Regions from separate parts of the Mesorhizobium sp. M0062 genome, predicted to be linked through region 2. Evidence: predicted binding sites of a transcription regulator. Region 2 holds the regulator's gene; each other region holds the start of a gene.
What was found. Region 2 encodes PhoB, which activates phosphate uptake and scavenging genes when phosphate is short. Its sites were predicted from a motif close to TGTCATNNANCTGTCAT; they were not measured.
Positions count from the first base shown of each region.

Region 1: phnF (phosphonate metabolism transcriptional regulator PhnF) is a predicted target of PhoB. The motif match lies at 5,319-5,335, and genes of this name have one in related genera.
Region 3: olsB (l-ornithine N(alpha)-acyltransferase) is a predicted target of PhoB. The motif match lies at 5,169-5,185, and genes of this name have one in related genera.
Region 4: NKJ64_RS08315 (PhoX family protein) is a predicted target of PhoB. The motif match lies at 2,305-2,321, and genes of this name have one in related genera.

Region 1 covers NZ_JAMYUO010000020.1:35,958-43,628, reverse strand. Annotated here, with positions in the region: gene NKJ64_RS21715 (DapH/DapD/GlmU-related protein) at 1-181, opposite strand, end outside; gene phnL (phosphonate C-P lyase system protein PhnL) at 178-885, opposite strand; gene phnK (phosphonate C-P lyase system protein PhnK) at 1,094-1,870, opposite strand; gene NKJ64_RS21700 (alpha-D-ribose 1-methylphosphonate 5-phosphate C-P-lyase PhnJ) at 1,867-2,766, opposite strand; gene NKJ64_RS21695 (hypothetical protein) at 2,765-3,049, shown strand; gene NKJ64_RS21690 (carbon-phosphorus lyase complex subunit) at 3,052-4,164, opposite strand; gene phnH (phosphonate C-P lyase system protein PhnH) at 4,165-4,776, opposite strand; gene phnG (phosphonate C-P lyase system protein PhnG) at 4,776-5,237, opposite strand; gene phnF (phosphonate metabolism transcriptional regulator PhnF) at 5,356-6,105, shown strand; gene NKJ64_RS21670 (zinc-binding alcohol dehydrogenase family protein) at 6,378-7,397, opposite strand; gene NKJ64_RS21665 (ABC transporter permease) at 7,472-7,671, opposite strand, start outside.
Region 2 covers NZ_JAMYUO010000004.1:54,479-62,149, reverse strand. Annotated here, with positions in the region: gene NKJ64_RS06380 (substrate-binding domain-containing protein) at 1-868, shown strand, start outside; gene pstC (phosphate ABC transporter permease subunit PstC) at 965-2,425, shown strand; gene pstA (phosphate ABC transporter permease PstA) at 2,422-3,738, shown strand; gene pstB (phosphate ABC transporter ATP-binding protein PstB) at 3,756-4,580, shown strand; gene phoU (phosphate signaling complex protein PhoU) at 4,622-5,326, shown strand; gene phoB (phosphate regulon transcriptional regulator PhoB) at 5,343-6,032, shown strand; gene NKJ64_RS06350 (ROK family protein) at 6,063-7,298, opposite strand; gene xylF (D-xylose ABC transporter substrate-binding protein) at 7,564-7,671, shown strand, end outside.
Region 3 covers NZ_JAMYUO010000029.1:21,403-29,073, reverse strand. Annotated here, with positions in the region: gene NKJ64_RS25930 (RsmD family RNA methyltransferase) at 1-112, shown strand, start outside; gene NKJ64_RS25925 (TrmH family RNA methyltransferase) at 147-1,004, shown strand; gene lspA (signal peptidase II) at 1,001-1,489, shown strand; gene acuI (acrylyl-CoA reductase (NADPH)) at 1,595-2,584, shown strand; gene NKJ64_RS25910 (response regulator) at 2,686-4,974, shown strand; gene olsB (l-ornithine N(alpha)-acyltransferase) at 5,249-6,124, shown strand; gene NKJ64_RS25900 (trimeric intracellular cation channel family protein) at 6,218-6,850, opposite strand; gene grpE (nucleotide exchange factor GrpE) at 6,990-7,619, opposite strand.
Region 4 covers NZ_JAMYUO010000005.1:86,039-93,709, forward strand. Annotated here, with positions in the region: gene urtB (urea ABC transporter permease subunit UrtB) at 1-128, opposite strand, end outside; gene urtA (urea ABC transporter substrate-binding protein) at 241-1,551, opposite strand; gene NKJ64_RS08310 (hypothetical protein) at 1,864-2,259, shown strand; gene NKJ64_RS08315 (PhoX family protein) at 2,377-4,290, shown strand; gene NKJ64_RS08320 (GMC family oxidoreductase) at 4,356-5,927, opposite strand; gene NKJ64_RS08325 (gluconate 2-dehydrogenase subunit 3 family protein) at 5,979-6,503, opposite strand; gene NKJ64_RS08330 (VOC family protein) at 6,584-6,979, opposite strand; gene NKJ64_RS08335 (ribbon-helix-helix domain-containing protein) at 7,200-7,502, shown strand; gene NKJ64_RS08340 (purine-nucleoside phosphorylase) at 7,508-7,671, opposite strand, start outside.

The DNA of each region.
Region 1 (7,671 bases), on a different contig from region 2:
TGGAGAACTTGCCGATGGTCGCGCACCAGACGACGCAGTCCTGCATGATGTAGGAATAGTCGCCGAGGATGCTTTCGGACACGCGGCTGCGGTCGGCGATCTCTGTCCAGCGCCCCAATGTCGAGTTCTCGACCTGCGCCGTGGCGTGGACCAACGGCGCTTCCGATAGTTTCCTGCTCATGCAGCGATTTTTCCGGCGGCGAAAGAGGTCACGTCGATGATGCGATCGGCGACGGCGTCACGCACATCCGGGTCATGGAAGATGCCGAGCAAGGCGACACCGCCGGCCTTCTTGGCGGCGATCAACGCAACCACAACGTCGCGGTTTTTCGAATCGAGCGAAGCTGTCGGCTCGTCGAGCAGCAAGACCGGATGCTCGGTGATGAAGCCGCGCGCGATATTGACGCGCTGCTGCTCACCGCCCGAGAAAGTCGCCGGCGGCAGCGCCCAGAGCTTTTCCGGCAAATTGAGCTGCCCCAGCAAGGTGCGTGCTTTTTTCCGCGCGCTCTCGCGGTCCTCGCCGCGTTCGACCAGCGGCTCGGCGACCACGTCGAGCGCGGAGACGCGCGGCACGGTGCGCAGGAACTGGCTGACATAGCCGATCGTCTGGCGGCGCACGGAAAGCACCGTGCGCGGGCTGGCGATGGCGAGATCGATCAGGCCGCCCTCATGCTGAACGATGATCTGGCCTTCATCGACGGCATAATTGCCATAGAGCATTTTCAGGATCGAGCTTTTGCCGGCGCCGGAAGGCCCGCCGAGCACGGCGCATTCACCGGCCCGGATCGAGAATGAGACGCCGGCGACAACCGGCAATCTGATGCCGTCGCGCAGATGCATGGTGAAGCTTTTGGCGACGCCGGAAACAACGAGGGGCGTCGGCATCAGAAGGTTCTCCAATCGTTGTTCGTCCGCGGGCCAACACCCCCCTCTGCCTTGCCAGGCATCTCCCCCTCAAGGGGGGAGATTGGCTGTCGCGTTCGACTTCGCCATTCTTCTGCATCGTAGAAGGGGCGGGACATAAAAGCTGCTGATCTCCCCCCTTGAGGGGGAGATGGCCGGCAGGCCAGAGGGGGGTGCCTTGGCGCCATCTTCACACCTGTAGAATCGAGGAAACAAGCAATTGCGTGTAAGGCGCGCGGGGATCGTCGAGCACGCGATCCGTCAGGCCGCTTTCGACGACACGGCCGTCTTTCATCACCATCATACGCTGCGACAGAAGCCGGGCGACGGCGAGATCGTGGGTGACGACGATGGCCGCCAGGCCGAGATCGGTGACCAACCCGCGCAGCAAATCGAGCAGGCGCGCCTGCACCGAGACGTCGAGGCCGCCGGTCGGCTCGTCCATGAACACCAGCCTCGGTCCGGTGACGAGGTTGCGGGCGATTTGCAGGCGCTGGCGCATGCCGCCGGAAAAGGCGCGCGGCTCGTCGTCGATGCGGTCCTCGTCGATCTCGACGCGCGACAGCCAGTCGACGGCAGTGGCGCGGATCTTGCCGTAATGGCGGTCACCGACCGCCATTAGCCGCTCGCCGACATTGGCGCCGGCAGACACCGTCATGCGCAAGCCGTCGGCGGGGTTCTGATGAACAAAGCCCCAGTCGGTGCGCATCAGGAAGCGGCACTCGGCCTCGCTCATACGGTAGAGTTCGCGGAACTGGCCGTCGCGCATGCGGTAGCTGGCGGTGCCAGAAGATGGTAGCAGCCGCGTCGACAGGCAGTTGAGCAGCGTCGTCTTGCCGGAGCCGGATTCGCCGACGACGGCCAGAACCTCACCCGGCCACAGGTCGAAGGTGACATTCTCGCAGCCGACGCGCGAGCCGTAGAATTTGGACAGTTCGGAGACGCGCAGCAGTGGGTCGCCGGTCATTCTGCTGGCCTCATCTTTCCTGCGGTAACATGGCTTTCAGCCGCAAGGTGGCCGCGATGTCCTTCGGCGCGCCGCTTCTCGCAATGGTCGGTGTCGGAGCAGACGAACATGTGGTCGCCATGGTCGTCGAGGATGACCTCGTCGAGATAGACATTTTCCGCCGCGCACAGCGCACAGGGCAGGTCGAAGGTCTGGACCTCGAAGGGATGATCCTCGAAGTCGAGGCTGACGACATCGGTGAAGGGCGGCACGGCATAGATGCGCTTTTCGCGCCCGGCTCCGAACAGCTGCAGGGCCGGCGAACGGTGCATTTTGGGGTTGTCGAATTTCGGCGTCGGCGAGGGGTCCATGACATAGCGGCCCTCGACCTTGACCGGATAGGCATAGGTGGTGGCGATGCGGCCGTGTTTGGCAATGTCCTCGTAGAGCTTCACATGCATCAGGCCGTATTCCTCGAGCGCATGCATTTTGCGCGTTTCGGTTTCGCGCGGCTCGAGGAAGCGCAACGGCTCGGGTATCGGCACTTGGTAGACTAGAACTTGGCCGGCGCTCAGCGGGTGTTCCGGGACGCGGTGGCGGGTCTGGATGATGGTGGCGCTGGCGGTATCGGTCGTCACCGCGACGTTGGCTACCTTCTTGAAGAAGGCGCGGATCGAGACGGCATTGGTGGTGTCGTCGGCGCCCTGGTCGATGACTTTCAGCACATCGTCCGGCCCGATAATCGAGGCGGTGACCTGCACGCCGCCAGTGCCCCAGCCATAGGGCATCGGCATTTCGCGCGAAGCGAAGGGAACCTGATAGCCAGGGATGGCGATGCCCTTGAGGATCGCCCGGCGGATCATCCTTTTGGTCTGCTCGTCGAGATAGGCGAAGTTGTAGGTGGCGATGTCGGTCATGGCGATCAAATCCACTCCCTGCTATTGCATTGACGCCCAGAAAACGGAAATGAAGGCGAAGTCGAATGACTCAGACCGGTTGGATCCAGATTGCAATTCTGCTTCTGGCGTTTGTCTGCGTGGTCGGTTTTGTACCTCGGCGCTGTTTCTGCCTGCTTCCAGAGATGGCGCGCATGTCACAGGCGGAAACGGCAGCTACGTCGGCGGGCATAGCAGCCATTCCCATGACGGCGGCAACGGGGATGGCGGCAACGGGGGTGGCGGCAATGGCGGGGGCGATTAGGCTCATTCGGCCGCCTCCCGCTTCTCTTCCACCTTTGCAGGGTTCTCTCGAGCTTCGTATTCGGCGCGCATGCGGCGCACCAAATCGAGCTCGGCCTGGAAGTCGACATAGTGCGGCAGCTTCAAATGCTCCACGAAGCCGGTCGCCTGAACATTGTCGGAGTGCGAGATGACGAACTCCTCGTCCTGCGCGGCGGCGACGACATCTTCGCCGAGTTCCGGTGCGCGCAGCGCGCGGTCGCACAGCGCCATGGCCATCGCCTTGCGCTCGCTTTGGCCGAAGACCAGTCCGTAGCCGCGGGTGAATTGCGGCGGCGCCTTGGCCGAGCCCTTGAACTGGTTGACCATCTGGCATTCGGTGACGCGGACCTTGCCGAGCAGCACGGCGAAGGGCAGTTCCGGCACGTCGAGTTCCAGCTCGACCTCGCCGATACGCACCTCGCCGACAAAGGGGTGGTTGCGGGCATAGCCGCGCTGGGTGGAATAGCCGAGCGCCAGCAGAAACCCTTCATCGCCGCGTGACAGCGCCTGCAGGCGGATGTCGCGCGCCATCGGAAACTCAAGCGGCTCGCGGGTGATGTCGCCGGGGACATGGTCCTGCGGCATGTCGCCATCCGGCTCAATCAGCCCTTCGCGGGCGAGGATCGTCGAAACGCGCGGCATGGCCTGCGTTTCCGTCTCGCGCTGGAGCGGTTCGGCGACATCGGCGCCGGCGGCGAGTTCCGGGTCGAGCAGGCGGTGGGTGTAGTCGAAGGTAGGCCCAAGCAGCTGGCCGCCGGGCAAATCCTTGTAGGTCGCCGACACGCGCCGCTCGACCAGCATGGCGCCGGTGTCGATGGCGTTGGTGTAGCCGAAGCGCGGCAGTGTGGTGCGGTAGGCGCGCACCAGGAAGATCGCCTCGATCATGTCGCCGCGCGCCTGGACTATGGCGAGCGCCGCCAGTTCCCGGTCGTAGAGCGATCCTTCGCTCATCACCCGGTCGACGCCGAGCGCCAGCTGTTCGACGATCTGGTCGAGGCGCAGCGCCGGCACCGAACGGTCGCCGCGACGGCGGTCCGCAAGCAGGCTGTGGGCATTGGCGATTGCGACTTCGCCGCCTTTTACCGAGACATACATTTATGCCTCCATCGTCTTGATGCGCGTCGTGCGCGGCAGGCAGGCGATACCGTCGGGCGCCGCCAGGATGATGTCGACGCCGCGCGGAAAGCGCTGGCTGTTCTGCTTCCACTGTTCGACGAAATGGCGCGGCATCTGCGCCGGCGCGATGGTCGCCGTCTTTTCGATGCCTGGGCCTTCGAGCAATAGCGGCGCGCCGGAGGTGAGATCGCTGACCTGCAGGATCAGTGTCGTCGAACGGTCGGGATAATCCTGCGTGCCTTGCGAAAAACCGTCGAGGGCGGCCATCTCGGCCGGCGTGGCGACCAACGCGAAATGCGCATCGGCAGGTGTGTTGGCGAGTGGCGCGCCGGCGTGGAAGCCGAGCCAGGACTTGATCGCTGCCGATGCCTGCAAAGCAGGATCGAGCCAGAGCGGTGTGTCGTTGTCGCAGAGCGAAAGTGCAATGGCGCCGGCGGTTGCGGACAGCGGCGAAGGGGGGCGGGCGAAGGCAGGCAGAGGCCGCTCGCTGCCCGGCCGCGCCATGGCATCCATGACCGCGCGGAAGACCGCCTGGGCGTTGAACACCGGATCGGCGAAGCCGCCGTCGATCCATTGGGCTGCGATGTCCATTAGTCTTCTCCGCGCACCATGGTGAAGAAATCCACTTTCGTTGCCGCCGTCTCGGAGCGGCGCTTTTCGCGCGCCTCGCTTTGGGCGGCGCGCAGCGGTGCGACCAGCGCACTCTCGACCGTCTGCCGATGGGCGGGATCCTGCCAAAGTGCATCGGCGATTGCCGCAAGCTTCGCCTTCTGCCTGTCGCGGCCGAGCATGTAGCTGTGGCCGACCTGTCCGGAAGAGAGCCGGACGGTGGCGCGGGTGACGGTCACTTCACCGACATTGAAGGGCGCGCCGCCGCCGCCGATGCGACCACGCACGGTGACCAGACCGGTTTCCGGGCCACGCAGAAGCTCGGCCTCGGAGGTCAGGCCGGCCTCGTTCCAGAGCCGGGCGATGTCGTCGCCGTTAGCCTGCGCCAGCGTTGCCATGACGTCTTTGCGCTCGGCCTGTTCCCGCGCTTCCTGTCCTCGCATTGGGTTACTCCCTGACCATGTAAAATTTGCCTAGTGATGTAGACAACTATACAAATTATACCTATTATCTAACCCGTGTCCATGACGGGTGGATGACAGGGGCTGGAGCGGGGGGGAAATGGTGGCTCAAAAGAGCGCGAGCAGCATCGAACGCCGCAGTGGCGTCTCGCTCTGGCGGCAGATCGCCGACCAGATCCTGCATTCGATTGCGTCCGGCGATTTCGCCGAGAATGCCGCGCTGCCGCCGGAGATGGCGCTGGCCGAACGCTACGGCGTCAACCGCCACACGGTGCGCAGCGCCATATCGGCCCTGGTACAGGACGGTGTGCTGCGGGCCGAGCAGGGACGCGGCACTTTCGTGTTGTCGCGCAAGCGGCTGTCCTATCCGATCGGCGCGCGCACGCGTTTTTCGACGGGCCTGCAGGGACAGACTTCGGAACGGCATATCGTGCTGCTCACGTCCGTAGTTGAATCGGCCAGCCAGCGCGTCGCCGACGGCCTCGGCCTTGCCAGGGGCACCGAGGTGATCCGGCTGGAGACGCGCGGCGAAGCCGATGGACGGCCGGTGTCCCGCGCCGCCAGCTGGTACGAAGCAAAGCGCTTCGCCGGCATCGATGCCGTGATGGCGGAGACCGGTTCGATAACCGCCTCGCTCCGGCGTTTCGGCATCGACGATTATCTCCGGCAATCGACGGTTCTGTCGGCGCGTCACGCCGATGCCGCCGACCTTGCCGATCTCGATTTGCAGCCCGGCGCCATCGTGCTGGTCGCGGTCGCCGTCAACGTCACACCGGACGGCCAGCCGATCCAGTTTGCCGAAACGCGGTTTCCGGCGGAGCGGGTGGAGCTGAAGCTGTCGGCGCTGTAGGGAGCGTCGAGACTCATGCGATATCAGACCAACTCGGTCGCGCTCACTTGTCAGCGGCTTGACGTTTGAGGACCGCCTTCCCCCACTCCGACTCGGCTTCGCCGAGCCACCTCTCCCCCCTCCGGAGGGAGAGGAAGGGAGCCCGCCTTGCCAAGCTCGCGCCTTTCCTCTCCCCCGTCGATGGGGGGAGAGGTGTCGCGCTATGGTGGACGGTGTGGGGGTCGACCTGCGCAGGGCATGGTCAATTCCGGCCGGGTTCACCGCCTGCCATGTTAAGAACCCACCTCGATCACCGCCTTGATCAGCCCGGATTTCTCATGCGCCCATCTTGCGAGATCGCGCGGCGTTCCGGCCAGTGTCGTGCGGTGGGTGACAAGTTTCGCCAGCGGCACGGCGCCGTTGCGGATCGAGGCGGCGACGTGGTCGAAATCGACTTTCAGCGCGTTGCGGCTGCCGATCAATGTCATTTCGCGCTTGTGGAATTCCGGGTCGGAAAAGACGATGTCATCCTTGACGACGCTGACCAGCACGAGCGTGCCGCCATGCGCGACATGGGCGAAGGCCGACTGCACCGAGGCGGTGTTGCCGGTGGCGTCGAAGACGATGTCGAACCCTTCGCCGCCGGTTGCCTCGCGCACCAGTTCGGCTGCCGCTTTTTGTGAGCCGTCGAGCGTGGCGAAGCCGAGTTCGCCTTTTGCAAAATCCAGCCGCTCCGTGCTCATGTCGAGCAGGCTGACATCGAGCCCGGCGATGCGCGCAAACAGCGCTGCGCCAAGGCCGATCGGCCCGGCGCCGATGACCAGCGTGCGGGCGCCTGGTTCGGCGCGAGCGCGCCGCACGCCATGCGCGCCGATGGCGAGGAATTCCACCGCCGCCGCATCGGCCAGCGACAAGCCGTTTGCCGGATAAAGATTCTGCGCCGGCACCAGGATCTGCTCGGCCATGGCGCCGTCGCGATGGACGCCAAGCACTTCGATCCTGACGCAGCAATTCGGCTTGCCGTGCCGGCAGGCGATGCATTTTCCGCAAGCGAGATAGGGATTGATGATGACGGGCTCGCCCACGGCAAGGTCGACATCTTCGCCGGTCTCGACGACGGTGCCCGACACTTCATGGCCCATGATGCGGGGATAGGCAAGGAACGGGTGCTTGCCTTCGAAGATGTGGTAGTCGGTGCCGCAGATGCCGACATGGCTGACGGCGACCAGCGCCCAGCCGGCAGGCGGCGCTCCTGGCGCCGGCCGGTCTTCCAGGACAAGCTCGCCGGGCGAGCGGCAGACAACAGCTTTCATTCGGCAATTCCAGTGTTTCTCAAAAAAGGCGCCGGTCCGTTGTTAAGCAGGCCGGCGCAGAAGGTCAGGGAGAATTACTTGCCGCGACGGCGCAGCCCGTCGAAATAGACGATGATTATGATCAGCGCGCCGGTGATGATGCGCTGCCAGAACGAGTTGACGTTGAGCAGATTGGCGCCGTTGTTGATGGTGGCCAGGATGAAGGCGCCGAGCAGTGGGCCATGCACCGAGCCGACGGCGCCGAACAGCGAGGTGCCGCCGATCACCGATGAGG
Region 2 (7,671 bases):
CAAGACCCCGGTGGTCGAGTCCGGCGGCAGCGGCGCCGGCATCAAGGAGTTCTGCAAGGGCGTCGGCGAAGACACGATCGATATCGCCAACTCCTCGCGCCCGATCAAGAAGGACGAGCTGAAGTCCTGCGCCGACGCCGGCGTCAAGGACGTCCAGGAAGTCCGCATCGGCTATGACGGCATCGTCTTTGCCACCGACATCAAGGGTCCGGACTGGGCGCTGGTTCCCGCCGACATCTACAAGGCGCTCGCCGCCAAGCTGGTGGTCGACGGCAAGCTGGTCGACAACCCGAACACCAAGTGGAACCAGGTCAATCCGAAGCTGCCCGACTGGGATATCGCCGCCTATATCCCGGGTGAGAAGCACGGCACCCGTGAAGTGTTCGAGACCAAGCTGCTCGACGCCGGCTGCGACAAGGCCGCTTTGAAGGCTGCCGGCATCGCCGACGACAAGGAAATCGGCAAGACCTGCATCGCCATCCGCAAGGACGGCAAGGCTGTCGACATCGATGGCGACTACACCGAGACGCTGGCCCGCATCGACTCCAACAAGACCGGCGTTGGCGTGTTCGGCCTCGCCTTCTACGAGAACAATGCCGACAAGCTGAAGGTCGCTACCGTGGAAGGCATCGTGCCTTCGACGCAGACCATCGCCGATGGCACGTACCCCGTGTCGCGGCCGTTGTTCTTCTACGTCAAGAAGGCGCATCTGGGCGTCGTTCCCGGCCTCAAGGAATATGTCGAGTTCTTCCTTGATGACCAGATGATCGGCCCGGAAAGCCCGCTCGCCCAGTACGGCCTGGTTTCCGCTCCCGACGCCGAACGTCAGGGCCAGCGCGACGCCTTCGCCGCCGGAAAGACGATGTAATCAACCGACCGGATCAGGGCGCGGACCAAATCCGCGCCCTGATTTCGCCGCTTGCCGCAACGGTGGCGGCGATCTGAATTTTCCCTGGGGTGGGTGATGTCGTCCTTGCTCGTACTCGCCATAGTCATCGCCATAGGCGTGGTCGCTTTTGTGATCGGCCGCCAGCGCGCAGCGGCGCAGGATACCGGCAAGGTCAAGCCGCATTCGCGCGCGCATTATCATGGCTGGTGGGCCTTTCTGCTCGCGGTCCTGCCTGCCGTCCTGCTGCTCGCCGTCTGGGATATCGGCTCTTCCTTCTATCTCGACCGGCACATCCATGCCGCTTTGCCCGAGCGCACCGCCGACACAAAGGTGGCCAGCGAAGCGCTCGACGCCAGCCTGGTGAAGAGCCTGGCCAAGGGCCTGCGCCGGCTCGATGGCGATACCGCACTTCCCGCTACTTTCGCCGAATTGCAGCCGCTGCTCGCCGCCAAGGGCGTGGCACTGGCCAGCGACACACAGGACTATATGATCCCGATCGCGGTCGAGGCGAACCAGGTCCAGGACCGGCTCGGCCTGTTCGGCGCCGTGCTGACCTTCGCGCTGTCGGTCGCCGGCGCCTTCTATGCGCTGAGGCAGATCGCGCCGCGCGCCAGGGCGCGCAACAATGTCGAGAAGCTGATGCTGTGGGGGCTGCTTGCGGCCTCGACCATCGCCATCCTGACCACGGTCGGCATCGTGCTGTCGATGCTGTTCCAGACGATCACCTTCTTCGAGAGCGTATCGCCGATGAGCTTCTTCTTCGGCACGGTGTGGGATCCGCGTTTCGCCGCCGCCGGTTCCGGCGGCAGCCAGGGTCAGTTCGGCCTGATCCCGCTACTCGCCGGCACGCTCTACATCGCCGCCGTCGCGCTTCTGGTCGCAGTGCCGGTCGGGCTGATGTCGGCGGTCTACATGTCCGAATATGCCTCGCGCGGTGTGCGCTCGGTGGTCAAGCCGGCGTTGGAACTGCTGGCCGGCATTCCGACCATCGTCTACGGCATCTTCGCCGTTGTCACGCTCGGACCGTTCTTGCGCGACCTGTCGGCGGCACTCACCGGCGGCTCGCCCTTCATCCAGGGCCAGAGCATCTTCACCGCCGGTCTGGTGATGGGCGTCATGCTGATCCCGGTCGTGTCCTCTTTGTCCGACGACATCATCACCGCGGTGCCGCGCGCAATGCGTGACGGCTCGCTCGGCCTCGGCGCCACCCGCTCCGAGACGATCAAGCGGGTGATCCTGCCGGCGGCACTGCCCGGCATCGTCGGCGCCATCCTGTTGACGGCGTCGCGCGCCATCGGCGAGACGATGATCGTCGTGCTGGCGGCGGGCGTCGCCGCCAATCTGACGGCCAATCCGTTCGAGGCGATGACGACCATCACCGTCAAGATCGTCAACCAGCTGACCGGCGACCTCGAGTTCAACTCGCCGCAGACGCTGGTCGCCTTCGCGCTCGGCCTGACGCTGTTCGCGCTGACGCTGGTGATGAACATCGTCGCCCTCTACATCGTGCGCAAGTACCGGGAGCAGTACGAATGACCGACATCCCCCTGGACACGATGGCGGGCGCCGTCGCGCGACCGCGCCGCGACATCGGGCTGAAGGCGCGCTATGCCGCCGAACGCCGGTTCCGCATCTATGGCGTGATTGCGATCTCGGTGGGCCTGGCGTTCCTGGCCATCATGCTGATCACCATCGTCTCGAAAGGCTACACCGCCTTCTGGCAGACGACGGTGACGCTGCCGGTCACCTTCGACGAGAAGGTGATCGATCCCTCCGGCAAGCGCGCGACCGACCCTACCGTGCTGATCAAGGCGAACTATCCCAAGCTCGCCGAAAACGCGCTGGTGGCCAAGCTCGGCATCGATCCGGCCAACAAGCCGATGATGCTGAAGCTCAAGGGCTTCCTGTCGGAAGGCGCCCGCGTCCATCTGCGCGACATCGTCTCCGCCGATCCGTCGGTGATCGGCAGGACGCGTGACGTCGACATCCTGGCTGCCGCGAACCTCGACTCGGCCTTCAAGGGCCAGATCGACCTCGGCGTCGATGAAGCGCGCCGCAAGGTGTCCAACCAGCAGATCGACTGGATGAACAAGCTTAAAGCCGACGGCGTGATGGCCGAGCATTTCAACACCGGCCTGTTCACCTATGGCGCCTCCAGCCGGCCCGAAACGTCGGGCATGGGCGTGGCGATCATCGGCTCGTTCTACATGATGGTGATCGTGCTGTTGCTGGCGCTGCCGATCGGCGTCGCCGCCTCCATCTATCTGGAGGAGTTCGCCAAGAAGAACCGCTTTACGGACCTGATCGAAGTCAACATCAACAATCTCGCGGCGGTGCCGTCGATCGTCTTCGGTCTGCTTGGCCTTGCCGTGTTCATCAACTTCCTCGGCATGCCGCGCTCGGCTTCCTTCGTCGGCGGCCTGGTGCTGACCTTGATGACATTGCCGACCATAATCATCGCCACGCGCGCCGCCCTCGCCGCGGTGCCGCCGTCTATCCGCTCGGCGGCCCTAGGTCTCGGCGCCTCCAAGATGCAGATGGTGTTCCATCACATCCTGCCGCTTGCCGCCCCAGGCATCCTTACCGGCACCATCATCGGCCTAGCGCGTGCGCTCGGCGAGACAGCACCGCTGCTCTTGATCGGCATGGTCGCTTTCGTCGCCGATTATCCGACGACGCCTTTCGATCCGGCGACCGCGCTGCCGGTTCAGATCTATATGTGGGCAAACGAGGCTGAGCGCGCTTTTGTCGAGCGCATGTCCGGCGCCATCATCATCCTGCTCGTCTTCCTCATGGCCATGAACATCACCGCGATCGTGCTCCGGCGCCGCTTCGAGCGGCGCTGGTAGAAAAAAGGCAATTTGGTATGAACATCATGACCGAACAGTCCCTTGAGAATGCAGTGGGCGACAAAATGAACGCCAAGTCGAACGAAGTCATCAAGATGCGCGGCGACAAGGTCGGCGTCTTCTACGGCGAGAAGCAGGCGTTGTTCGACGTCAATCTCGACGTGCGTCAGAACCAGGTGACGGCGCTGATCGGCCCGTCCGGCTGCGGCAAGTCGACCTTCCTGCGCTGCCTCAACCGCATGAACGACACCATCGATTTGGCGCGGGTGACCGGCAAGATCACGCTCGATGAAGACGACATCTACGACAAGAACATCGATGTCGTCGAACTGCGCGCCCGCGTCGGCATGGTGTTCCAGAAACCCAACCCGTTCCCGAAGTCGATCTACGAGAACGTCGCCTACGGCCCGCGCATCCATGGGCTGGCCAAGCGCAAGTCCGACATGGACCAGATCGTCGAGCAGAGCCTGAAGAAGGCGGCGATCTGGAACGAAGTCAAGGACCGCCTGCAGGAGCCCGGCACCGGCCTGTCCGGCGGCCAGCAGCAGCGCCTGTGCATCGCGCGCGCCATCGCCGTGTCGCCGGAGGTGATCCTGATGGACGAGCCCTGCTCGGCGCTCGATCCGATCGCCACCGCCCGTGTCGAGGAGCTGATCGACGAACTGCGCCAGAACTACACGATCGTCATCGTCACCCACTCGATGCAGCAGGCGGCGCGCGTGTCGCAGCGCACGGCGATGTTCCATCTCGGCTATCTCGTCGAGGAGGGCGCCACCGACAAGATGTTCACCAACCCCGACGACAAGCGCACCCAGGACTACATTACCGGCCGCTTCGGCTGAGCCGTCCGGCGGGTGAATTTTCAGGCACGAGGACCAAGATCATGGGTGAACATACCGTCGCCTCCTTCGATGAAGAGCTCGGGCAGATCAGCAAGCTGATCCGCGACATGGGCGATCTGGCAGGCTCGATGGTCAGCGGCTCGACCAGGGCGCTGCTCAATTCGGACAATGCGCTGGCACAGCGTGTCGTTTCCGACGACGCCATCATGGATGCGCGCCAGCGCGAACTGGACGACCGCGCCATCACGCTGATCGCCAAGCGCCAGCCGATGGCCAACGATCTGCGCGCCGTGGTCGGCTCGATCCGCATGGCCGGCGACCTCGAGCGCATCGGCGACCTCGCCAAGAACATCGCCAAACGCGTCGGCACCGTGGGCTTGAGCGTCACGCCGCGCGACCTCTCGCACTCCATCGACGCCATGGCGCAGCTGGTGCTGATCCAGGTGCAAGGCGTCGTCGAGGAATATGCCGCCACCGATGCGGCAGCGCTTGCAAAACTCAGGAATGACGACGAGCGCATCGACGTCAAATACACGTCCGTGTTTCGTGAGCTCTTGACCTACATGATGGAAGACCCTCGCAACATCACCGCCTGCACGCATCTCTTGTTCTGCGCCAAGAATCTTGAGCGCATCGGCGATCATGTCACCAACATCGCCGAAAATGCGTATTATGTGCTGACCGGCCAGCAACTGCCCGCCAATCGTCCGAAGCAGGACGAGACGGCGATGGCCATGCCGGCCTGATGAGGGTGAACTGCCGATGATCGCGCCACGCATCATGGTCGTGGAGGACGAGGAGCCGCTAGGCGTGCTCCTCCGCTACAACCTCGAATCCGAAGGCTATCACGTCGAGGTGGTGACACGCGGCGACGAGGCCGAGATCCGCCTGCAGGAAAACGTGCCCGATCTCCTGGTGCTCGACTGGATGGTGCCCGCTGTTTCCGGCATCGAGCTCTGCCGGCGGCTTAGAGTGCGGCCCGAAACCGAGCGGCTGCCGATCATCATGCTGACCGCGCGCGGTGAGGAAAGCGATCGCGTGCGCGGCCTGTCCACCGGCGCCGACGACTATCTGGTCAAGCCATTCTCGACGCCGGAGTTCATGGCGCGCGTGAAGGCGCTGCTGCGCCGGGCCAAGCCGGAAGTGCTGTCCAGCGTGCTCAAGGTCGGCGACATCGTGCTCGACCGCGAGTCGCACCGTGTCTACCGCAAGAAGAGCGAGATCAGGCTCGGACCGACCGAGTTCCGGCTGCTCGAATTCATGATGCGGCATCCCGGCCGCGTGTTCTCGCGCAGCCAGCTGCTCGACAATGTCTGGGGCGAGACGATCTACATCGACGAGCGAACCGTCGACGTGCATGTCGGGCGGCTGCGCAAGGCCGTCAACAATGGCCGCATGCCGGATGTCATCCGTACCATTCGCGGCGCCGGCTACGCGATCAGGGAAGACTAGGATCCTGCGCGTCGCGCCGTTGCCGGCCATTCAGGCGACATGCTTGCCGGATTTGGGCTGAATACCCGGCGCAAAAATCTCCTGATCGACGAAGCCGAGCGCGCGCATGGCACAGCCTTCGCGGATCAGCGGCAGCTCGTTGGGTTCGGTGTCGAAGGAGATCGACTTCGAGTGCTGGCCGCCGGCGGTCTGGGCGATCGCTTCGCGCAATGCCGGTTCGATCAGGTCGAAGGCGGCGGCGCTGACGCCGACCATGGCGACGGGGGCCGGGTCGATCAGCGCAAACAGGCTGCCGAGGCCGAAGCCGAGCGCCTCGCCGGCCCTGCGATAGGCTTCGCGCTCCGGTCCGTCCGTCTCTCGCGCACGAGCGGCCAGCGCCCGCATATCAGCGTCGCCGATATCGACCGGCTCGGCATCCTCGCCCATCATTTTGGCGCTGCGCCAGATGGCGTAGTTTCCGGCATAGGCTTCCACGCAGCCGCGCCGCCCGCAGCGGCAGAGCGCGCCGCCCGGACGGTGGATCATGTGGCCGAACTCGCCGCCCGAGGAATGGGTGCCGGTGAACAGTTCGCCTTTCAGCACCAGCCCCATGCCGATGCCGTGCGACAAGAGGATCGCGATGAAATTGTCGCGGTAGCGCTCGGGCTGGCGCCATTGCAGGGCCACCGCCATCATATTGCAGTCGTTCTCCATGGTGGCCGGAATGCCGAATTCCGCTTCCAACATGTCGGCGAAGGCAATGTCGGTCAGTGGCGTGATTGGCGACCACAGCATGGCGCGCGCCTGCGAATCGGTGATGCCCTGGATGCCCATGGCAATGCGGGCGATGCTCTGGACATCGAGGTCGGGATCCTCAAGCCGCCGCCGGACGATTGCTACGCATTCGCCGATCAGCTCGTCGCGCGGCTTGGTCAGCGTGTCCAGCCGGCGCTGTTCCTCGGCGACGACGTGGCCGGCATAGTCGATGACGGTGACGGACAGGAAATTGAGCGACAGCACGACGGTCATCACCGCCGCCGCTTCCGGGTTGAGGCCAAGGCCGACCTGCGGCCGGCCGCGTTTCAGTGCGCCTGTCTCGCCAGGTTTGCCTTCAATCAGGGTGCCTTCTTGAATCAGATCAGACGAGATTGCCGATATGGTCGAGTGGCTGAGGCCGGTGGTCGCCGCAATCTCGGTCCGCGACGGCTGGCCGGCCCGGCGCACGGCCGAAATCACCATGGCACGGTTGCGACGGCGCAGATCGTCGTGGCGGATTCCAACCGACATTTGTTTCCTCCCGGCCTCCTCGCGCCTCATGATAGTGAAGGCGTTCGACGGCACCAGCCAAATATTGGCAGACGCCGGCAGCCCTGTCATTGTTTATTGCGGACCTCGAAAAAAATCGGCAAGGCCATCAGAATCCATCAGAATCGATGTTGACAGCGCCTTATCATTGAACCAGTATTTTTTCGAGGCTCGAAAAAATAGGGCCTCTGTGTGCCGGCCCTCGGGCCAGTTTTGTCGCGCCGCACGCGGCGCAGGGAGGATTATGATGAACAGATTTGCAGCCGCCATGCTGGCGGGTGTCGCCATGTCGCTGGCGCTGATGTCGGTCGCGCAGGCGAAGGACAAGGTCATCGGCGTGTCGTGGTCGAACTTC
Region 3 (7,671 bases), on a different contig from region 2:
CGACACCTTTGCCAGCATGGGCGGCACCGTTGAATCAGGCGAACTGATCATCCGCGAGCAATCCGCCGGCCGGGCGCTGTCGACATCGCTGTTTTCGCGCTGGGTGGCCTGAATGCCCGGGAGACCTGAATGCCCGGGAGTCCCGAATGAATGAGCGGCACGCAGGTGCGCCCGGGCAGGTCAAGGAAGTCACCAGCCTTGCCAATCCGCTGATCAAGGACATCAAGGCGCTCGCCCAGAAGAAATTCCGCGACCAGCAGAACGCCTTCATGGCCGAAGGGCTGAAGCTGGTCATCGACGCCCTCGACCTCGGCTGGTCGATCAGGACGCTGGTTTTCGCCAAGGCCGGACGCGGCAATGCGGCGGTCGAAAAGGTGGCGGCGCGCACGGTTGCCGCCGGCGGCACCGTGCTCGAAGTGTCCGAAAAAGTGCTGGTCGCCATCACCCGCCGCGACAATCCGCAAATGGTGGTCGGCGTCTTCCGGCAAAAACTGCTGCCGCTAAGAGACATCCGCGCTCACGACGGCGACGTCTGGGTGGCGCTCGACCGGGTGCGCGATCCCGGCAATCTCGGCACCGTCATCCGCACCGTCGATGCCGTCGGCGCCAAGGGCGTCATCCTGGTCGGCGAGACCACCGATCCTTTTTCTGTCGAGACCGTGCGCGCCACCATGGGCTCGATCTTCGCCGTGCCGGTGACCAAGGCGACGCCGGAAGCATTTCTGGCTTGGCGAAACAGCTTCTCGGGCCTGGTGGTCGGCACCCATCTGAAGGGTGCGGTCGACTACCGCTCGGTCGATTTCTCCCGAGGACCGGTGCTCTTGATGATGGGCAATGAGCAGCAGGGCCTGCCCGACAATCTGGCGGAAAGCTGCGACCGGCTGCTGCGGATTCCGCAGGCCGGCCGCGCCGATTCGCTCAATTTGGCGGTCGCCACCGGAATCATGCTGTTCGAGATCCGGCGCGGCGCTCTGAAACTTGCCCCCGAGGACGCCACATCGTGAAATCATGGTCTCCCTATGCGCTGCTGGTGGTGGTGGCAATCGCGCTCGACCAGTGGATAAAGCATCTGATCGAGACCGGCCTCGCCTTTCAGGAAAAGCTCGACCTGATGCCGTTCCTGGCGCTGTTTCGCACCTACAATACCGGTATTGCCTTTTCGATGTTCTCGTCTTTCGGCGACACCGGCCTGGTCGTCATCGCGGTCGTCGTCGTCGCCTTCGTGCTTTATCTGGCAACGCGCACCCCCGCCGGCCATGTGCTGGCCCGCATCGGCTTTGCATTGATCATCGGCGGTGCGATCGGCAATCTGATCGACCGCGCCGTCTACGGCCACGTCATCGACTATATATTGTTCCACACGCCGGTATGGTCCTTCGCCGTCTTCAACCTCGCCGATGCCTTCATTTCGGTCGGCGCGGCGCTGGTTGTCTTCGACGAGTTCATAGGCTGGCGGCGCGAGGCCAAGCCGCAAGGCCCAGAAGCCTGACGGCCCGACTCTTTTGACCAATTGACCTCGCCGGACGGTCGCCGCACAGTTCGGCCAGAGCCAGCCAATGCCGACCTCCAGCCTTTGCGAAGCCGAGGAGAAGAGATGCCTGAAACCTTCAAAGCCATCCTCGTTTCGCGCGACGCCGAAAAGAAACAGTCGGTGGAGGTCGTCGATTTCGGCGAAGCCGATCTGATGGAAGGCGACGTCACCGTCGCGGTCGAGGCGACGACGGTCAACTACAAGGACGGGCTGGCCATCACTGGGAAAGCGCCAGTGATCCGCCGCTGGCCGCTGGTGCCGGGCATCGATTTCGCCGGAACCGTCCTCTCCTCATCGCATGCCGACTGGCGCAAGGGCGACAAGGTCATTCTCAATGGCTGGGGCGTCGGCGAGACGCATTTCGGCGCCTATGCCGGGCGCGCCCGCGTCAACGGCGACTGGCTGGTGCCGTTGCCCGACGGCATCAGCGCCCACGATGCGATGGCGGTCGGCACCGCCGGCTATACGGCCATGCTCAGCGTCATGGCGCTGGAGCGGCACGGCATCCTGCCGGATCGCGGCCCGGTGGTGGTGACGGGTGCAGCCGGCGGCGTTGGGTCGGTCGCGGTCTCGATCCTGTCCAGCCTTGGCTATCACGTCATCGCTTCGACCGGCCGCAACGCCGAAAGCTACTATCTGATCGACCTCGGTGCCGCCGAAGTGATTTCGCGCGAGGAACTCTCCCAGCCGGCCAAGCCGCTGGCCAAGGAGCGCTGGGCCGGCGGCATCGATGCCGTCGGCAGCCACACGCTGGCCAATGTGCTGTCGATGACCGCCTATGGCGGCGCGGTCGCCGCCTGCGGCCTGGCGGGTGGCATGGATCTGCCGTCGAGCGTCGCCCCGTTCATCCTGCGCGGCGTCTCGCTGCTCGGCATCGATTCGGTGATGGCGCCCAAGGCCGTGCGCCTCGAAGCCTGGCGCCGCATCGGCAGCGATCTCGATCTGCAAAAGCTCGCCGGCCTGTCGACGACCATCGGCTTCGACGACATCATCGCCGCCGCCCACGACATCGTCGAGGGCAAGATCAGGGGGCGCATGGTCGTGGATATGTGAGGCCCCGAAGCCGCCAGAACGGGCGGCAAAAATGCATGACCGCTAAAATTCGAACGATCCGCCGCGCTTTTCCATAATCTCTATCTGGCAAGGATTTCCGCATGATCGCGGAGTCCGCCAGGAAAGAGAAGAGCCGCGCCGAAAGCATCGACGGGCCGAACCCGGCGACGCCCAAGCGGCAGCATGTTGCTGCGCCGCCGCTGGCGCCGGATTTTCCGCGCGCCACGCACGAGGGCCTGCTGTTCCTGACGGTCGTCGCCAGCGTCGTGCTGGCGGGCCTGTCTCACCTCACCGGCGCGCCGATCTTCATCACGTTCGGTCTGCTGGCGACCGGCCTTGCCGGCGTCGCCATGCACCTGCGCAACCGCCGCACCGTCCACCGCGCGACGGCCTTGCTCGACGAAACCGCCGCCCGCAGCCGCGCCGAGATCGAGACGCTGGCCGACCGCATGTGGGAGATGCAGGAGAGCGAGGAGCGTTTTCGCGGGCTGATCGATGCGCTCGGCGATCTCGTCGTCCACCGCGACCGCGACGGCCACATCGTCTATGCGAACATGGTTTTCGCCGGCCTCGTCGGAACCGATCAGCGCGACCTTGCCGGCAGGACTCTGGCCGACCTCGGCATCGATGTCGGTATCGTTCCCGACGCCGCCTTTTCCGATCATGAATGCCTGAGCTCCACCGACGTCTCCATACGTACCCCGAACGGTCCGCGCTGGTTCTCATGGATCGAACTGTCGGTGCGCGACAAGGATAGCGGCGCCGTCTCGCACCGGGCGATTGCCCGTGACATCACCGCCCGCAAGCGCGCCGAATCCTCGTTGATCACCGCGCGTGAGCGCGCCGAATATGCCAGCCAGGCCAAGTCGCGCTTCCTCGCCACCGTCAGCCATGAGATCCGCACGCCGATGAACGGCATCATGGGCATGGCCAAGCTTCTGGCTGACACCAATCTGTCGCCCGAGCAGCGCACCTATGTCGGCGCTGTCTCGACCTCGGCCAGCGCCCTTTTGGCGCTCATCGAGGATTTGCTCGACTATTCCAAGATAGAGGCCGGCCGTTTCGACCCGGAGCCGCAGCCGACATCGCTGCGCGAAATCGCCGACAACATCATCGAACTGATGGCGGCCAAAGCCTTCGCCAAGAACATCGGCCTCGGCTGTCATGTCGAGCCCGACGTGCCACAGATGATCATGGCCGATCCGGGAAGAGTCAGGCAGGTGCTGCTCAACCTGATCGGCAATGCGATCAAGTTCACCGACACCGGCGGCGTGCTGGTTTCGGTTGCACGGGCCCGCACCGAGACCAGCGACCGCATCTGCTTCACCGTCGCCGACACCGGCCCTGGCCTGCGCGAAGAGGATATGGAGCGCATCTTCGAGGAGTTCGAACAGTCCGACGGCACCTCGACCCGCACCCATGGCGGCGCCGGCCTCGGTCTGGCCATATCGAGGCGCCTGGTCGCCGCCATGGGCGGTGCCATTTCGGTGTCGAGCCGGCTTGGCGAGGGATCGGAATTCGTCTTCGAGATCCCGGCCGCAGGAGCAACCGAAGCACCGCAGAACCGGCAGAACATCCTGGCCGGCCGGCGCGCCGTGATCGTGTCGAAGAACGCCGTCGAGGCGGACGCCATCGCCCGCACCATCCGCGCCCATGGCGGCGCCGTCGACGTCGCCGCAACCGCTTCCCAGGCGACGCCCTTCGCCGAACATTGCGATGTGCTGTTGATCGACGCGGCCCTGGAGGACGGCGACGGCAGACTGCTCAAGCGCCTGCGCCAGAGTGGCTTTGCCGATTGCGAGGCGATCACGCTGATCGCGCCGACCGACCGCGGCATGCTTGGCGAATTCCGCACCAGCGGCTACGCCACCTTCTTGGCGAGGCCGGTGCGCGGCGAAACCCTGCTGCGCGTGCTGCTGACCAGTCATGCCCCTGCCTTGCCGCCGCCCAAGCCGGAAAAGACCGGCGCGTCCTCGCTTCGTGCCCATGGCGGGCGCCAGCAAGGTTTGTCGGTGCTGATCGCCGAAGACAACGACATCAACGCCATGCTTGCCCGCGCCACGCTTTTGAAGGCGGGACATCGCGTGAAAGTGGTCGGCAATGGCAAGGCCGCGGTCGAGGCGGTGACCGAAGCCGGGCTGAAAAATCGCTTCGATGTGGTGCTGATGGATTTGCACATGCCGGTCATGGACGGGCTGGACGCGATCGCCGCCATCCGCCGCCACGAGGAGGAAATGGCTGTGCCGCCGGTTCCGATCATGGTGCTTTCGGCCGACAGCCAGGAAAAGACCCGCCACACCGTGCTCGCCCATGGCGCCAGCGGCTTTGTCACCAAGCCGCTCGATCCCGACGCGCTGGTCCATGCCGTCGAGGGCCAGGTGGCCGCCTGAATTCATGTCGCTCAAAAGTGGCCCCGGTTTTGAGAAGACGACATGCAAAACAAAGACTTGAAGCGCGTCGCGTGAATTGTCCCAGCGCGACGCGCTTCAAGGCGACGCTGGCGCAATCCTCGCCTCACGTAGGTAGCCGAATGAGGGTTTTCGCCAGCCGACGAAGTATTGCCCGTCGCGCCGTATCACGGTACTGTCACAATCCTGTTGCACCTACACCGTATCCCCGTGCCAAGAGGGATGGCTCGAAGGAGAATCACTCGTGCATACAGTTATGCCGGAATGTGACACTCGGCCCAGCGCAGGCGGCGCTTTGCTCGCCGCGCGGAACGCCGATGCCGTCGCAACAGGCGCACCGCTGGGCCGTATCGGCAATCTCGAAGTGCGGCTTGCCCGCAATGAGGCCGAAATCGCCGCCGCCCAGGAAGTGCGCTACCGGGTGTTTTATGACGAGCTTGGCGCCAGGAAGGACCTGTTCCAGGCGCAGGACCGGCGCGACGCCGACCGCTTCGACCCGCTGTGCGACCATCTCCTCGTGCTGGACACTTCGATCTCCGGCCCCGAGCATCGCCGCATCGTCGGCACTTACCGCCTGCTGCGGCAAGAGATTGCCGCGACCGCCGGCGGCTTCTATTCCGAAGGCGAGTTCGAACTGACCAAGCTGATCGCCCGCCATCCTGGCCAGCGCTTCCTTGAGCTCGGCCGCTCCTGCGTGCTGCCGGAATACCGCTCGAAGCGCACCATCGAGGCGCTGTGGCAAGGCATCTGGGCCTACATCAACCACTATGAGATCGGCGTGATGACCGGTTGTGCCTCGTTCCCTGGCACGGTGCCGGCTGCGCATGCCGAGGCGCTCACCTACCTTGCCCATCACTGCCGGACCAACTCCGCCTGGGATGTGCGGGCGGTCTCCGGGCGCTATTGCTCGATGGACCTTATGCCGATCGAGGCGGTCAACGCCAAGGCGGCGATTGCGGCCATGCCGCCGTTGGTCAAGGGCTATCTGCGCGTCGGCGCCCGCATCGGCGACGGCTGCGTCATCGACCGTGAGTTCTCCACCGTCGATGTGTTCGTGGTGATGCCGGTCAAGGAAATCGGCGCCCGCTACGTCAACTATTATGGCGGGGAAGCGCAGCGCTTTGCGGCGTGAGGCAGTAGGCAGTAGGCAGTAGGCAGTAGTGAAGGCTGCCGCGAATTGCTGACTACCGACTATTCCCTATTCCCTATTCCCTAATCCCTCTCCCTACGGAATATCCTCCGGTCGCCGTCCCGGGCGGCTCTTGTAGGACGGAAAGGTCCAGCCGAATTTCAGCGCGCCGCCGCGCACCAGGAAAGCCGCGACGAAGCCGGCGATATCCGAGGCGAGCGGCGGCAGGCCGGCAAGATCGCCAAGTGTGTAGAGGCCGGCGCCCGCGAGTGCGGCGGTGACGTAGATTTCGGGCCTGAGCAGCACCGATGGCTCGCCGGCCAGCAGATCGCGCAGGATGCCGCCAAATGTGGCGGTCAACACGCCCATAACAACGGAGACGACCGGCGAGCCGGTGATGGCCAGCCCCTTGGCCGCGCCCATTACGGAAAAGGCCGCCAATCCGATGGCGTCGAGCCAGAGCAGCCATTTCCAGCGGGATTCGACGCGGTGGGCGATGAAGAAGACCAGCACCGCAACCGCCGCGCAAACCAGCACATAGCCGGAGTTGGCGACCCAAAAGACGGGCAGGTTGAGGATGACGTCGCGAAGCGTGCCGCCGCCAATGCCGGTGACGCTGGCCAGAAACAGGAAGCCGATGATGTCGAGCTGCTTGCGCGAAGCCGCCAACGCCCCGGTCGCGGCAAAGACGGCGACGCCAGCATAGTCGAGGAGGTCGATGGGTGTCAGGGACATGAGGTAGTAGGGATTGGGAATTAGGGAAAGAATGAATAACACGAAGCCGCGCGATTGATACGCCTGCCTATTCCCTATTCCCTATTCCCTATTCCCTATTCCCTATTCCCTATCCCCTACTGCCTATTCCTACTCACGCATCCTTCTCGGCCTGCTCGTTCACCGGCCCCGGCTCGACCGGCGCTTCGGTGGCCGCGATCTTGGGGCCGCCCTTGGCGACCCCGACCATGGCCGGCCGCAGCACGCGCTCGCCGATCGAATAGCCCGGCTGCACGACCTGGACGACGGTGTTGGCCGGCACATCGGGATTGGGCACTTCGAACATCGCCTGGTGGAAATTCGGGTCGAACTTCTCACCTTCCGGTTCGAGCTTCTTCACCCCATGCCGTTCCAGCGTCGACAGCATGGCGCGCTCGGTGATCTCGACGCCGTCGATCAGCGCCTTGAAGCCGGCATCTCCGGCCGCTTTCGCCTGGGCGGGGATAGCATCGAGTGCGCGGCGCAGATTGTCCGATACCGACAGCATGTCGCGGGCGAAATTGGCCACCGCATAGGCGCGCGCATCATGCACGTCGCGGGCGGTGCGGCGGCGCAGATTCTCCATCTCGGCCGCGACCCGCAGCGCGCGGTCCTTCAGCTCCTCGTTTTCCTTCAGCAGCCGCACCAGCGCTTCATAGTCGCCGTCGATGCCGCCTTGCGTGCGCTCGGCCTCGGCCGTTTCGATATCCTCGGGCGCGCGTTCGTCTTTTGTCTGGTCGCTCATCGCCATTTCCCGTCATTCGAATGGTTTGGATTTGCGCCCGATATCGAGGTTT
Region 4 (7,671 bases), on a different contig from region 2:
GTGGCAAAGCCCGTGCCCGTGGCGAATTTGGCGACGATGGCGCGCAGATCGGGTTCGGCTGCGTTCGACGGCAATAGGCTTGCCACCAGGAACACCAGCATGGGGCCGAGAGTGCGCAACAGGATCATCCGTTCAGATACTCTTCTGTGGGGAAATTCCGCGTCCGGGCGGGCTGAAGCGCCCGGACGCTTGGCGGTACCGATCGTGGACGCGTCCACGATCGGTCAGTCCCGGGAGGGATCAGTTCGTGCCCTTGCCGCCGCATTTGCCGGTGGCAACGTTGAAGTTGCCGCAGGACAGAGGCGCGCGCCAATCCGAAATCAGGTCCTTGGAATCGGGCAGATAGTCGGACCATTCGTCGCCCATCACGAGGCCGGGCGTCTGCGACACGGTCTCGAACTGGCCGTCGGCCTGGATCTCGCCGATCAGCACCGGCTTGGTGATGTGATGGTTCGGCATCATGGTCGAATAGCCGCCGGTGAGGTTCGGCACGGACACGCCGACCATGGCGTCGATGACCTTGTCGGGCTCGGTGGTGCCAGCCTTTTCGACCGCCTTCACCCACATGTTGAAGCCGATATAGTGAGCTTCCATCGGGTCGTTGGTGGTGCGCTTGTCATTCTTGATGAACTTGTGCCAGTCGGCGATGAACTTCTTGTTTTCGGGTGTGTCGACGCTCTCGAAATAGTTCCAGGCAGCGAGATGGCCGACCAGCGGCGCGGTATCGAGACCGGCCAGTTCTTCCTCACCGACCGAAAAGGCCATGACCGGGATGTCCTCGGCCTTGATGCCCTGGTTGCCGAGTTCCTTGTAGAACGGAACGTTGGCGTCGCCATTGACGGTCGAGACGACGGCGGTCTTCTTGCCGGCCGAGCCGAATTTCTTGATTGCGGAGACTTCGGTCTGCCAGTCGGAGAAGCCGAACGGCGTGTAGTTGACCATGATGTCTTCGGCGGCGACGCCCTTGGCCTTCAGATAGGCCTCGAGGATTTTGTTGGTGGTGCGGGGATAGACGTAGTCGGTGCCTTCCAACACCCAGCGCTTCACCGAGCCACCGTCTTCGCTCATGAGATAATCGACAGCGGGAATCGCCTGCTGGTTCGGGGCGGCGCCGGTGTAGAACACGTTGCGCTCGCTTTCCTCGCCCTCATACTGGACGGGGTAGAACAGGATGTTGTCGAGTTCCGAGAACACCGGCAACACCGATTTGCGCGACACCGAGGTCCAGCAGCCGAACACGGCGGCGACCTTGTCCTTCGAGATCAGCTCGCGCGCCTTTTCGGCAAAGAGCGGCCAGTTGGAGGCCGGATCGACAACGACCGCCTCGAGCTTCTTGCCGAGCAGACCGCCCTTGGCATTCTGCTCTTCGATGAGCATCAGCATGGCGTCTTTCAGCGTCGTCTCCGAAATCGCCATGGTCCCCGACAGCGAATGCAGAATGCCGACCTTGATCGTGTCTTCGGCGGCCTGGGCCGGAGACGACATCGACAGGCCGGCGGCGACCACGCCGGCCGAAAACATTTTTGTTATTGTGGAGAAATTACCCCTCATACCGAAGACTCCCAAGCTGTTTGATTGCACCGCGATAATGCAATGCAACTGCCGTGCCAAACGCAAAGGCGCCGCTCACGAAGATGGAATAGCCGAGCGTTATCAGCCGGTTGGTATATTGGCCTCGAGAAAACAGTGGTAGCCGGCGAAAATTGATTGAGGCAAATTTGCGCAGCGCACATGGCTTTTGCCTAATTTTTGCCCAATTGAGACAAATGCCTAGTTTTTGATCTCCGGCCGTGTGTTCCGGGCTAACAATGTTGCGGTACCGCGCAAAAATAGGGCAAGCTCGCCCTTCAAAAGAGTGACGTCATGACATCTCGCATCTCACGCATTTCCGGCATCCTGCTGCTGATGGCAACGAGCGGCGCCGCGCGCGCCGATTTCAGCGAGGGCAAGCTTCCGGACGGCACCTATCATTGCGAGGTCTACCTGCTCGGCGCCTTCCTCAACCTCGGCGACATCACCATCAAGGGCAATGTCTATACCGGCCCGGTGACATTCGGCACCGCGACGCAAGGCTACAACTATCAGATGAATGCCAATGGCGAGATAACCTGGCTCGGGCCGCTGGGCGGCTATACCACCGGTGGCAACTCCGTCTCCATGACACAGGCAACACTGGACGGCGAGACCGCCCCGTCATTCGACATCATTCTGAAGCAGCCCGACGGCGCCTTCACCGCCTCGACCTGCACCAAGGGCTGAGCGATGCGTAGTGCCGCGCCCAGTTGCGGCAAAACCTTCCTCTTATGTCATGTGAATGTTGCCTAAGCAGACTAGGGCAACGGTGCGCCGTAACATCCACCCTGAGAGGCAGACACCATGGCCAATGCACCGTCTTCATCCTCCCCCGTCATCCGCGAAATCATTGCCGAGCGCGTCTCGCGCCGGTCTCTTTTGAAAGGCAGCCTCGCCTCCGGCGCGCTGATTGCCGGCGGCAGCTTTGTCGGCTCCTTGTTTGCCGGCGAAACGCATGCCGCCACAGCGCAGTCGACGCTCGGCTTTCCCGAGCTGAAACGGGTCTACGGCAAGACCCATGCCGCCGCCGAAGGCTATGAGACGACCATCGTCGCGCGCTGGGGCGATCCGCTTGCAGCCGGCCTCGCCGAATTCGACGGCAACAAGGTCGCGGCGGAGGAACAGGAAAAGCGCTTCGGCTACAATTGCGACTACATCGCCTTCATGCCGCTGCCCAAGGGTACGGCAAATTCCGATCATGGCCTGCTCTGCGTCAACAACGAATACATCTCGCCCAATGTGATGTTTCCAGGAATGACCGAGGACGATGCCGGCAAGACGATGACCAAGGAACAGGTCGATCTCGGCATGGCGGCGATGGGCCATTCGATCGTCGAAGTGCAGTTGAAGGACGGCAAGTGGGAAACCGTGGCGGACAGCCCGCTCAACCGCCGCATCACCGCCAACACCGAAATGACCGTTTCCGGACCGGTTGCCGGCCATGCGCTGATGAAAACTTCGGCCGACCCGACTGGCACGAAAGTGCTCGGCACCAGCTATAATTGCAGCGGCGGTGTTACCCCGTGGGGCACGGTGCTGACCTGCGAGGAAGGCGTGTCCGACATTTTCGGCGGCGACCCGAAGAAGGCGCCGACCGCCGAGCTTCTGGACCGTTACGGCTTCGACGGCTCCGATATCTATGGCCGCGGCCGCTTCCATGACCGCTTCAACCTCGACAAGGAACCGAACGAGGCCAACCGCTTCGACTGGGTGGTCGAGATCGACCCTTACGATCCTAAGTCCAGGCCGGTGAAGCGCACGGCACTTGGCCGCATGTCGCATGAGGCCTCGACCGTGGTCCTCAACAAGGACGGCCACGTCGTCGTCTATATGGGTGATGACGACTATTTCGAATACATGTACCGCTTCGTCTCGGCCAAGGCCTATGATAGGGCCAATCCGGCCTCCGGCGCCGATCTGCTCGACGATGGCGTGCTGTCGGTCGCCCGCTTCGATGCCGATGGCTCGATGACGTGGCTGCCGCTGGTGCACGGCCAGGGCAAGCTTACCGCCGAGAACGGTTTTGCCGAACAGGCCGAGGTGCTGTTGAAGACGCGGTTTGCGGCAGATGCGCTCGGCGCCACGCCGATGGACCGGCCCGAGGACATCGAGACCAATCCGGTGACCGGCCGCGTCTATGCGGTGATGACCAAGAACAAGAAGCGCGACCAGTCGAAGGTCAATCCGGCCAACACGCGGCCGGAGAACCTGTGGGGCCATATTGTCGAACTGATCCCACCCGGCGGCCGCGGCGCGGATGCCGACCACACCGCGGAAAAGTATGCCTGGGACCTGTTCGTGCTCTGCGGCAACCCGAAAGATGCCAAGGTCGGCGCCACTTTTCATCCGGATACGTCGGACAATGGCTGGTTCGTCTGCCCCGACAACATCACCTTCGACCCGGCGGGGCGGCTGTGGGTGGCGACGGACGGCGCCAATGATTTCGACCTGCCGGACGGCGTCTATGGCGTCGACACCGAAGGTGCGGCGCGCGGCCTGCCGAAGCTGCTGTTCACCTGCCCGCATGGCGCCGAAGCGACCGGCCCATGCTTCACGCCGGACGGCACGACTTTGTTCCTGTCGGTGCAGCACCCTGCGGAAGATGCAGAGACGCTCGACAAGGCGCAGACGCTGTGGCCCGACTTCAGGGATGGCCAGCTGCCGCGACCGTCCGTCGTCGCCATCCGCCGCAAGGACGGACAGCCGGTCGGCGCATAGTGAGTCCTAGGAAAAAAGGGCGGAACGCGCCATGCGCGTTCCGCGTAGCGATCCCGGAGGACGGCTCAGATCGTCTTGGCCGACATTTGCGAAGCGATGTATTCGGCCTGGCGGATAGCCAGCGACACGATCGTCAGCGTCGGATTTTCAGCCGCACCGGTGGTGAACTGGCTGCCGTCCGACACGAACAGGTTTTTGATGTCGTGCGCTTGGCCGTGCTTGTTGACGACGCCGTCTTCCGCCTTTTCGCTCATCCGGTTTGTGCCGAGATTGTGGGTTGAGGGATAGGGCGGCGTCGGGAAGGAGCGCGTCGCGCCGACCGCATCGTAAAGCGCTGTGGCCTGCTTGTAGGCATGGTTGCGCATCGCCGTGTCGTTGGGATGATCATCGAAATGCACGTCGGCGATCGGCATACCGTGCGCGTCCTTCTCGTCCTTGTGCAGCGTGACGCGGTTTTCCGCGCGCGGCATGTCCCCGCCGACGATCCACAGGCCAGCCATGTGATCATAGTGGTCGAGCGCGGTGGTGAAGGAACGGCCCCAGCCGCCGGGATTGAGGAAGGCGGCCATGAAGGGCAAGCCGAGCGACAGCGTCTCGAATTCATAGCCGCCGACAAAGCCGCGTGAGGGATCGTGCCGCGCCTCGTCGCGGATAATGCCGGCCATGGTGGTGCCGCGATACATATGCACCGGTTGGTCGAAGATGGCGTAGACCGAACCGGTGGTGTGGCGCATGTAGTTCTTGCCGACCTGCCCCGACGAATTGGCAAGCCCTTGCGGAAACTTCGCTGACTCGGAGTTCAGCAGCAGGCGCGGGCTTTCGATCGAGTTGCCGGCGACGGCGACGATGCGGGCCTTCTGCTCCTGCAGATTGCCGTCCTTGTCGGCATAGACGACGCCGGTCACCTTGCCTGAGGCGTCGTGGTTGATCTTGATCGCCATGGCATTCGGCCGGACTTCGAGATGGCCGGAGGCCTCGCCCTTGGGGATCTCGGTATAGAGCGTCGACCATTTGGCGCCCCATTTGCAGCCCTGGAAGCAGAAGCCGGTCTGTTGGCAGGAGTTGCGGTCGTCGCGCTCGACCGAATTGATTGCCATGTTGCCGGTATGACATTCCTTATAGCCGAGCTTGTCGGCGCCGGCCTTGAGCACCTTGAAGTTGTTGTTGCCGGGCAGCCGCGGCCAGCCATTGGTGCCGGTGACGCCCATCTTGGCTTCCGCCTTGGCGTAGTACGGCTCCATCTCGGCCAATGTGACCGGCCAGTCCAGCAGGTTGGCGCCTTCCAGCTTGCCGTAGGTCGAGAGCGTCCTGAACTCATGCTTCTGGAAGCGCAACGAGGCGCCGGCCCAGTGCGTGGTCGAGCCGCCGACCGATTTGACGATCCAGGCCGGCAAATTGGGGAAATCCTTCGACACCCGCCAGTCGCCTGAGGTTGTGCGCTTGTCCGTCCAGGCGAGCTGGCTGAAGGAACCCCACTCGTCGTTGATGAAATCCTCGTATTCGTGGCGCGCGCCGGCCTCGAGGATGACGACATCGACGCCTTTCTGGGCGAGTTCGTTGCCGAGCGTGCCGCCGCCGGCGCCGGAGCCGACGATCACGACCACGCCGTCGTTGTTGAGATCAAATGAAGCTGCCATGGTTTCCTCCCATGAATTCCTGTTTGCGGGGTTTCAGAACGACGGAAGGGCTCAGAGCCACTCTATGTCGTCGAAACCGCGCGCGATGTAGCCGCCCTTGGAGTAGGATTCGCCCTCGTAGCCGAAAATCGGCCACACCTCCTGCTGGTTGTAGAGGCTGACGACGAGGCCGCCGCGGATGGACTGGAAGAACGGCGTCGCCTCGATCTGCTGCAGCACGGCAACGCGCTGCTCCTCCCAGCCGAGGCCGCGATAGCCGCCCTCGCCCGACTTCTTGTCGAGGTTGGCGATGCCGTCTTCGATCATCGTCTTGTAGGCAGCGTCCTTGCCGGCCTGCTCATCATGCCCTTTTACGGCGATGGCGTAGTATTTGTCGGGCACCTGATCGTGCGGATAGATGTCGCGCGCCATCTGGATCAGCGTTGCCATGGTTTCGGGCTTGAGCGCCGATGTCTCGAGCCCCCAGGCATTTTCAGGGCTGATGACGGCGCTGCCGGAAATGACGAGCAACGCGCCGATGCCGCCGCGCTTGGGAAGTTCACGACGTGAGAGCCTCGCGTCATAGATCGTGACCATTTGTTCCTCCCTGCTTGCTGTTTGCGCCCTTGAACAGCGCCGTTGCTGGCGCCGCGCGGCTAAATGCGGCTGATAATCCCCTACTGGAAGCGCCCTCCACGCTGCAGAACCTCGATCTTGTAGCCGTCGGGGTCCTCGATGAAGAAAAAGCGGGCGATCAGCGATCCGTCGCGGTTGAATTCGACGATCTTCTTGGGGTTGAGGCCGAGCGCGCCGATCCGGTCGTGTTCGCTGTCGAGATCGGACACCGAGACCGCCAGATGGCCGTAACCGTCGCCAAGCCCATAAGGCTCTGTGCGGCCCTTGTTCACGGTGAGTTCGAGCTCGAACCCCGTTTCGGCGTTGGGAAGGTAAATCAGCGTGAATGTCTCGAAATCCAGCCTGTCGGCGACGTCGAGCCCGAAAGCGTTTCTGTAGAAATCGACGGATCTGGCCTCTTGGAGAACCCGGATCATGGAATGGATTGCCTTCGCCAAATCAGTCTCCGCCGCTGCATGTTGGAGGCGATTATGGGCGGCACGCGCGAAAGGTGGTGGCAGCCGGTTACCACGGTTAAATTTGCAATCGCTGCTATGCCAGCGCCTAAAGACGAAAGTCCGATTGCCGATTCGGCCCACAAGGCCGAACATGCAGGGACAACCACAACTTGAAGGCGCGACACGCTGCGCCCAAAACCAACAATATCGGGAGGTAAGGATGTGCAGGGTTTTTGCCGGGCAGGATCCGGAAGGCTATCGACAGATCAACCGGTCGATCCGCATCGACGGTCACTCTACGAGTATCCAGCTTGAAGGAACGTTCTGGGCGCTGCTTGACGAAATTGCCGACAGCCAGGGCCTGACGACGCCGAAGTTCATCTCAAAACTCTATGACGAGGCGATCGAGATCAACGGCGCCATTCCCAACTTCGCGTCGATGCTGCGTACCACCTGCGCGCTCTATCTGCGCGGTCACCGGCCAGACATGGATGAGCTGACGCCGAAGCGCGAAGCGGCCTGAGGAAGCTAGCCTTCCGCCGCAACGTCGAGCCCGAGCCGCGCCATATCGGTGAACAGCGCCTGACGTTCGGAATAGGCAGTCTGTTCGCCGGTCACGATGTTGTCGACGACGGTCAGCAGCGACAGCGCGCGGGCGCCGAAATGCGCCGCGATTCGGTAGAGTGCGCTGG